Regions from separate parts of the Clostridium sp. 19966 genome, predicted to be linked through region 1. Evidence: predicted binding sites of a transcription regulator. Region 1 holds the regulator's gene; the other holds the start of a gene.
What was found. The regulator NrdR, encoded in region 1, represses ribonucleotide reductase genes. The targets are predictions, from matches to a motif close to CACNANATNTNGTG.

Region 1 (4,693 bases):
CAAATATTTTTTTTGCATAAGGATTTATCATTATTATTTTATTGTTTCTATCAATAGCTACTACTCCATTATCCATGCTTTTCAATATAGCTTCTAATTTATTCTGTTTTTCTATGGAATCCTTGAGAGTGCTCTGGAGTTTATCTGCCATAAAATTAAAGGTTGTTCCTAACTGTCCTATTTCATCTTTAGATGTAACTCTTACTCTTCTATCCATCTCTCCCTTAGTTATTCGGCTTGTTACATATTCCAAATCTTTTATAGGTTTAATAATGACAAAAGATAGCCTAGAAGATATTATTGTTGTAAGGATTAATACAATAATTATTGCTCCCACGTAATATCCTATATATTTTTTATTTATAACTCCTACTAGTTTTACAGATATTGAACTTCTTAGCACATAATCTCCAGATATTTTTTTTGCTACGTAAACCATTTTTATATGGATAGTTTTGCTATTTCTGATACTATAGCCAACTCCATTCTGTCTAGCGCCTTGAACTTCTTCTCTAGTATTATGATTTTCCATAGTGGCTGGATTTGCTATAGAATCATAAACCACCTTGCCAGTTGGATCTATTATGGTGAGTCTGTAATCAGAGTTTTCAAAACTTTTTCCAAAAGGAACAGTTCCATTTTTCAAATCAATTTTAGAAGTTTTTATTATATCTGACATGAGATCATTATTAAGCATAAGCTCTCTCTTTATATTTTGTATAAACTCATAATTTGATATCATAACGTAAATTGATATGACTATGCCTAAACAAAAAATCATAGTAGCTAAAACAAAGAACATTAATTTTTTTTTCATATCAATCACCGATATTAAATCTATAGCCTATACCTCTTATGGTTTCTATAAATTTAGGATTTTTATCATCTTCCTCTATTTTCTGTCTCAAATGTCTTATATGAACATCAACAGTTCTGGTCTCCCCAATATACTCATATCCCCATATTTTATCTAATAAAAAATCTCTAGTCATAACCCTTCCCTTATTTTTCAGCAATATTTCAAGAAGTTCAAATTCCTTTAAGGTAAGATCTATTCTTTCATCATTTTTAGTAACTTCATGTTTTTGAAAGTCCACTACTATATTACCAAATTTATAGCTTTTATCTATAGATTGTAAATTTGTTCTTCTTAGAACAGCTTTTACTCTAGCTTTAAGCTCTCTTAAAGAAAAAGGCTTAGTTATATAATCATCGGCACCAAGTTCAAGTCCAAGAATTTTATCCAATTCCTCTCCTTTGGCTGTTATCATTATTATTGGCATATTGGCAATAGAACTATCTCTCTTAATTTCCTTGCAAACATCATATCCATCCATACCAGGTAGCATTAAATCTAAAAGCATTAAATGTGGTATTTCCGCTTTTGCAAACTTAATAGCATCTAAGCCATTAGTAGCAGTTATTACTTTATAGCCATTGCTTTCAAGATTGAATTTAATAAGTTCAAGAATATGTTCCTCATCATCTACAACTAGAATTTTTTCATCTGCCATAATTAATAATTACCTCCATTATATATATCCATTTTATTGCGAAATCATCATATAAATTACATTAGTCTTATCCTTAAACTGCATATATAAACGAAAATAAGCGTCCGCTTTTTTCGTTGTTTCTTCTATATGAATGAAGTTTTATTTCGCTAGAACAAAATGTACATAAATTTGTAGACTCAATTTTTTCTTCAAGTATACCACTCTTTATGCATTGAATCCTTATACATTTTTCTAAATTAAGCATGTTTTTAGAACTTATATTATAACCTTTATAAATATCGTCATTACAAAACTTATCTATTAAATCTTTTCCCACTTCATAACAGCAGCTTCTTATATGCGGACCTATAAAAACATTTATATCTTCACTCTTTGATCCGTATACTTTTTTCATTTTCTCAACAGTTTTCATAACTATCTTGCTATAAGTTCCTTTCCAACCGCTATGGACAGCTGCACAAATTTTATTTTTAGTATCATACATAAGTATAGGAACGCAATCTGCTGTAAATATACCTGCTGCAGTACTTAATTTATTTGTTATTATCGCATCTCCTTCATATATATTTCCATCATAAATATGTATAATATCACTATGTATTTGAATAGAATATGCTATATCATCTAAATTAAAAATGTCCCTTATTTCTTTGAAAGCTTGAACATATTCTGTATTCTTCAAGTTGAAGTCAGGACCATCAGCTGTTATGAAAATAGCTTTTGCATTTCCTACTTTATATTGGATATATTTATATCTACCTTTAGAAATTACATTCATTCTAACCTCTTAATTATTTTTACATATTTTATTAATAATTTGAAGATAACCTATGTAAAATTAACATATTTAACTTTCTCTTAACATCTACTTGTGCTTTAGCTTTTCTATTTCTTCTAAAAAAGTATTAACATCTTTAAATTGTCTATATACTGAAGCAAATCTAACATAAGCGATTTCATCCATATTTTTTAATGCTTCCATTATCATTTCACCTATATATTCAGATTTAACCTCTGTCAGCATTTGATTACTTATATTTTTTTCAATATCATCCGCTATTGTCTCTATTTGCTGCCTAGAAATTGGTCTCTTTTCACAAGACTTAATAAGACCATTTATTATTTTACCTTTATTAAAAAATTCCCTGCTAGAATCTTTTTTTATAACTAATATTGGTAAATCTTCGACCTTTTCATATGTTGTATATCTTTTCCCGCAACTTAAACATTCTCTTCTTCTTCTTATGGACATATCATCTTCTGTGGATCTTGAATCAACAACTTTACTCTCTAAAAATCCGCAATATGGACATTTCATCGCTTTCCCCTCCCATCTTGTAAATTATATTATGCAATTGTATTATAGCATACATTATATAGTTTAACTACTGCTCTCTCTTACAATATCTGCATCCACTAAAATCACATCTACTCCAACTTTCTTTACTTTGGACCAAGGAATTTCAATCATTTCTAATTTTCCGAACCAAGCTGATTTTTGAGTTGGCAGTAGAATTGCTTCGATTTTATAATTTTCACAGTCAATTTTGAAATCTTTTATAAATCCAAGCTTAGAACCAGTATTTATATCTATTACCTCCATAACTTTAATATTGTTTATTGAATACATAGACATTTCCATTAAACAATTCCCCCTACGTAAATATTATTAATATGCATATTTATATTTAATAAAAAATATGCATATCAATAATAAATTTTTCTAAATATATAACTTTTAGTAGATTTCTGTCTTTAAAATATTTTCAAATTTATAACTTAGTATATTTTAAAGGTTCTAGATTATTTCTAGAACCTTTAAGTTTTAGCATTATATATATTTTCTCATATGTTTTAATGCAATTTTTTCTAATCTAGATACTTGAGCTTGGGATATCCCTATCTCATCAGCTACTTCCATTTGTGTCCTTCCATGAAAAAATCGCATAGTTAAAATTAACTTTTCTCTATCTGTAAGTTTTTTTATAGCTTCCTTTATAGCTATGTCTTCTAACCAACTTTCATCAACATTTTTATTATCACTTATCTGATCCATTACATATATAGCATCTCCTCCATCATGATATATGGGTTCAAAAAGTGATACTGGATCTTGTATTGCATCTAATGCGAATACCACCTCTTCTCTAGGCATATTTAATTCTTTACATATCTGAGAAATAGTAGGTTCTTTGTTGTTATCGTTAATTAATTTATCTCTTACTTGAAGAGCCTTATAAGCTATATCCCTTAAAGACCTGCTAACTCTAATTGAATTATTGTCCCTCAGATATCTCCTTATTTCGCCAATAATCATTGGCACTGCATAGGTAGAAAATTTAACGTTTTGACTTAGATCAAAATTGTCTATTGCTTTTATTAGCCCTATACAGCCAACCTGAAATAAATCATCAACATTTTCACCTCGATTGTTGAATCTTTGTATCACACTCAAAACAAGTCTAAGATTTCCCCTAATAAATTTTTCTCTCGATTCTTTATTACCATCACGCATTGACTGTAATAAAGCTCTCATCTCTTTTTCCTTTAATACAGGAAGTTTAGATGTATTTACTCCACAAATTTCAACTTTGTTAATCATCATCTCGTGTTCGCCCCTTTAGAGTAATTGCATTTAAAAGTATCTCCTTAAGGGCGCAATTTTATACTAAAGACATACTATATCATTTTACTTATTTCTTTTTTAAGTCTTTTTATAATCCTTTTTTCTAACCTTGATATATAGGATTGAGAAATACCAAGCATATCTGCAACTTCCTTTTGAGTTTTTTCTCCTTCACCATTTAAACCAAATCTAAGACTTACTATTTTCTTTTCTCTACCATTCAGTTTTTTCATGGCCAAAATCAATAAATTTTTATCCACCTCATCCTCTATTAAATTATATACAATATCGTTATCAGTACCTAATATATCTGAAAGCAATAATTCATTGCCATCCCAATCTATATTAAGAGGCTCATAAAAAGATATTTCTGCTTTAACTCTGCTATTCCTTCTTAGATACATAAGTATTTCATTTTCTATACATCTAGAAGCATATGTAGCTAGCTTAATTTTCTTTTCTGGATCAAAAGTATTAACGGCTTTTATAAGTCCTATAGTACCTACGGATACTAAATCCTCTACTCCTACACCAGTATTTTCAAATTTTC
Region 2 (4,693 bases), on a different contig from region 1:
AATTAGGTCTTAACAAAGAGGATTATTGGTGGTATCTTGAATTGAGAAAATACGGCGGAACTAAGCATGCAGGTTTTGGACTTGGTTTCGAAAGAATAATCATGTACATCACCGGAATGGGAAATATAAGAGATGTTATACCATTCCCTAGAACCCCTAAAAATGCTGACTTCTAATTTTAAAGTTAATTAAAAAAGGTGCAAATGCACCTTTTTATATTTTCATTAATACTATTTTATTTTGTGATAAACTTTCCTGCACATCAATTACTCTCTGGTTGGAAGAGCCTCTGAATTTCAAACCTTCCTGCTTTAGACTCTCCTCAAATCTTCCGTCCACTAAAACATCTATATATTGAAGAAGCTCTTTCCAGCCTCTTCTTTCATTTATATGCTCCAGTATGTAATCAAAAGTATAGCCCGTATAACACCATATGTTTTTATTTGCTTTTTTTAATTCTTTAGCTATAAATGCAAATTTATCTGCCTGCTCTAAAGGATCTCCACCGCTAAAGGTCACCCCTTTAACAAAGGGATTCTCTATTATATCTTTAACTATTTCATCCATATTGATGAGTGCTCCACCCTCAAAGGAATGAGTATCTTGATTAAAGCAGCCCTTACAGTTATGAGGGCAGCCTTGAGCAAATAGAACTCTTCTCATTCCAGGTCCATTAACAAGGCTTTCATAAGCTATGCCTGCTAATCTGACATTTTGCTGATTTTCCATGGTTAATCACCTTCTGCTAAACATAAGTTTTAACATTTGATATATGCGAAAGTCTATCTTCTCTCTCTGCTGACTTACCTGGTCCGAATCTTTCATCTAAGCTTAAATATCCTGTAACTCTGGATACTCCTTGTATATTTGTACTTCCGCACTTAGGGCACTTCATTTGTGAGCCTTCAAGGTAAGTTCCGCAATCACGACAGTATCTTATATGAAAATTAATACCCAAATAGCTTATATTAGTATGCTTATAAGCATATTCTAATATTTCTCTTATAACAGTTCCATCTGGTCTATCATCAAGCTCTATATAGGAAATATGTCCAGCATTGCAAAGCTTATGATAAGGTGCCTCTATTTCAATTTTATCCTTTATGGAAATAGGATAACCAACTGGCACATGATAGCTATTGGTGTAGTAATCTTTATCTGTAACTCCAGGTATTATTCCAAATATTTTTTTATCCTGGATTATAAACTTTCCGCTTAAGCCCTCTGCTGGAGTTGCATAAGTACTCCAATTAAGCCTGTCTTCCTGAGTTTTTCTATCTGTAAATTCTCTTATATGTTCTATTATTTTTACACCGAGTTCTCTAGCCTCAGCACTCTCCCCATGATGCTCCCCAATAAGTGCAGACAAGGTTTCGGCAAGACCTATAAACCCTATTGCCCAGCTTCCCTGCTTTAAAATAGGTTCTATGGAATCATCCTCGGATAAATTCTCACTGCCCTTCATAAGTCCTTGTCCTGCTACAAAGGGCAGATCTCTTACTTTAAGTTTTTTAAGTATATTATATCTATGTAAAAGCGCTTCTCTAGTAAGTTCTAATCTATTATCCAAAAGTTCAAAAAACTTATCTGTACTGCCTTTTGCTAATATACCTATTCTAGGCAAATTTATAGTAGCTGGAGCTATGTTACCTCTGCCCTTAGTTCCTGGTTCACCATTTATATTTGAGCATATATAAGTTCTGCAGCCCATAGTAGCTGGTATTACACCCTTATCAAAATATTCCTTATTAAAATCCGAGTCCATATTCATGAAAGTAGGGTTCATTCTCTTAGCTGCTACTCTGCAAGCTAACTCAAATAAATAATAATATGGATCATTCGGCTCTCTATTAACGCCCTCTTTTACTCTAAATATTATATTAGGAAATATAGGCTGCTCATGCTTTCCTAGTCCCTTTTCATATTCAATTAAAAAGGATTCGCATACTAAGGCTGCATCCTTTGTTTTTGGTATTCCTAAATTTATAGAAGAAAAAGGTACCTGTGAACCAGCTCTTGAATGCATAGTATTTAGATTATACACTATACCCTGCATAGCCTGAGAAATATTTTTTCTTAGTTTCTTTTCCACTAATTCATCCATTTTATCTTCACTTACTTCAAGCTCTAACAGTTCAGCTCTTATTTCACCTCTTGTAGGCTCAACAAAAAAAGCCATGTCATTATCAAAATCAGGGTGTGCTTGGCCGCCAAACATATCATTTTGAGTTGATTGAAGCAATATGCAGCTAAGCTCTGCTGCTGACTCTATTCTCTTAGGTCTGTTTATAGTTCCATAGCCTGTATTAAAGCCTCTTTGAAGTATTTCCCCTGTAGGTATGTGAAGACAGTTAGTAGTTAAATTATAGCTGTCTAAATCATGATAATAAATATCTCCATTTTCATGTGCTTTAGCTAAATGCTTAGGCATAGATGCTAAATTGTGCCATTTATTTGATTCACTAGCTATTCTTAGCAGCTTTGAACTAAAATTATTACCTACATTAGCATTATCTCTGTCAGTCTCTACTCCAATTTGACCTATAGCCTTCATTAAATCTGACTTTATATCTCTTATCTTAGTTCTTTCTTTTCTATAATTAGAGTAAGCTAAACCTATTTCTTTATATCCATTCTCTATTAGGGATTTTTCTACCATATTTTGTATATCTTCTACAGATATTTTTGTGATGTTTCCATCTTCAATTTTTTTTATTACTTTCTGTGTTAATTCCACAGCTTCGCTTTCTTTAATCTCGAAAGATATCTCCTGAGCCGCTCCCTTGACAGCTTCAGTGATCTTCAAAGAATTAAAATCCGCTTCTCGTCCATCCCTTTTCACAACATGTAGCATTAATAAAACCTCCATACACCATATATTGTATATCATATTATACTTCCTAAAAGTTTTTTTATCAATTTAAAATTTAGTTTTAACGATTTAATAACACAATCTATATCCCAATACCTTCTATTTTTATCGATTTCTATAGGAATTCAAATGTTGACATAGAAATTAATACATATTTTTTTAGTTTTAGAATAGACTATATTTTAAAAGGAAATCTTTAGGGGGCACCTATGATAAAGAAGTTTAGATTCACTTTTATAGCTTTTACACTTTTGCTATTTGCTTGCTTAATAGCTTATACAGGCATTTTTCAATTGAATAATGATAGCATTAAAAATAAAACAAAAGAAAAAGCTGTCAGTAAGGACTTATCTTATATATCACCTTACACAGGTAAAAATATTTCCAAGGAGGCTTACAATAATATTCCTTTCATGGCCATAATAGAAAACTCAAAGCCTGCTAGGCCTCAATCTGGATTATCAGATGCAGATATAGTATATGAAACATTAGCAGAAGGAGGCATAACAAGGTTTTTTGCTCTTTTCCACTCCAGCTCTCCAGGCATAATAGGTCCTATACGAAGCGTAAGGCCTTACTTTATAACTCTTTCTCTTCAATATTCTCTTCCTTTCGCTCACTGCGGAGGAAGCCCGGAGGCATTGGATAGAATTGAAAAGGAAAATCTTATGAGCCTAAACGAACTTCATAATGGAAATTACTATTGGAGAGATTCATCCAGGAAGGCACCTCACAATTTATATACTTCTTCTGAAAAAATCAGGTCGCTGATTGCTGATAAAAAGCAAATTTCACCTCCATCAATTTTCACAAACTTCAATAGTAAGCTGGATTCAAACTCTGAATTAGAGGCCGATGACATCTCAATAAGATTTAATAAAAGCTACACCACTACTTATCACTATGAAAACGGACTATATTATAAGTACATGGATGGAGAGGAAGCTATAGATAAGCTAAATAATTCTCCTATAACTGCTAAAACAATAGTAATACAATTTTCTGATATGCAGGTAAGAGATGACTTAAGATTAAACATGGGTTTAATCGGTGCTGGTACTGCCTATATCATAAATGGAGAAAAATATGAGAGCGTAACTTGGGAAAAGAAAGACGAAAAATCTCAAGTAGTCTTTAAAAATAATGAAAATAAAATCATATCTCTTCCCAAAGGCAATATTTGGTGGCACATAATTAACAAAGATTCCTCCGTGGAAATTGGATGATTTTTTGTTGAGCCTTATTGAAAAGATATGATATAATTATTCTGGTATTCTTTACATGATTATATAATTTTTAAGGGTGTTATAATATGAGTGATCTATTTTTAGATAAGGATTCAATAAAAGAAGAAGAAAAAAGATTATACAAAGAATATAAAGAGAAATTAGCTGAGCTGAGAAAGGTTCAAAAAGAAAAAGATTCTGTAGGTCAGGTTTTCACTAAAGGTTTGCTCCCTCTTTATGTTCTATATATACTAAGCTTAGGACCTACAAATGGAAATGATATATCTCATAAGATTGGGGAGCACACTCATGGCTTATGGGTGCCTAGCACTGGAGGTATATATCCGCTGCTTAAAAAATTCGAAAAAGAGGATTTTGTAAAAGGAGCCTGGGATGACCCTCATAAGAAGATACAGAGAATTTATTCTTTAACTGAAACTGGTCTTCTAGAATACGAACATAGAAAATCTTTACTTCAACCTAAAATAGAAGAAGCTTTAGAAGTTTTTAAAATTGTATTTAATGACCTTTACGGTTAATCACCTCATGTATATTAATTAAAACTTTGATTAATAATACCTATGAGGTGATTTTA

Region 2: nrdD (anaerobic ribonucleoside-triphosphate reductase) is a predicted target of NrdR. The motif match lies at 2,871-2,884, and genes of this name have one in related genera.

Annotation. Positions count from the first base shown of each region.
Region 1 is NZ_JACTOJ010000016.1:71,508-76,200, reverse strand. It holds gene pnpS (two-component system histidine kinase PnpS) at 1-817, opposite strand, end outside; gene IAI10_RS15925 (response regulator transcription factor) at 819-1,514, opposite strand; gene pgeF (peptidoglycan editing factor PgeF) at 1,588-2,295, opposite strand; gene nrdR (transcriptional regulator NrdR) at 2,383-2,835, opposite strand; gene IAI10_RS15910 (YlmC/YmxH family sporulation protein) at 2,899-3,159, opposite strand; gene sigG (RNA polymerase sporulation sigma factor SigG) at 3,349-4,122, opposite strand; gene sigE (RNA polymerase sporulation sigma factor SigE) at 4,197-4,693, opposite strand, start outside.
Region 2 is NZ_JACTOJ010000009.1:157,533-162,225, reverse strand. It holds gene asnS (asparagine--tRNA ligase) at 1-176, shown strand, start outside; gene nrdG (anaerobic ribonucleoside-triphosphate reductase activating protein) at 214-729, opposite strand; gene nrdD (anaerobic ribonucleoside-triphosphate reductase) at 746-2,854, opposite strand; gene IAI10_RS11560 (DUF3048 domain-containing protein) at 3,082-4,098, shown strand; gene IAI10_RS11555 (PadR family transcriptional regulator) at 4,185-4,637, shown strand.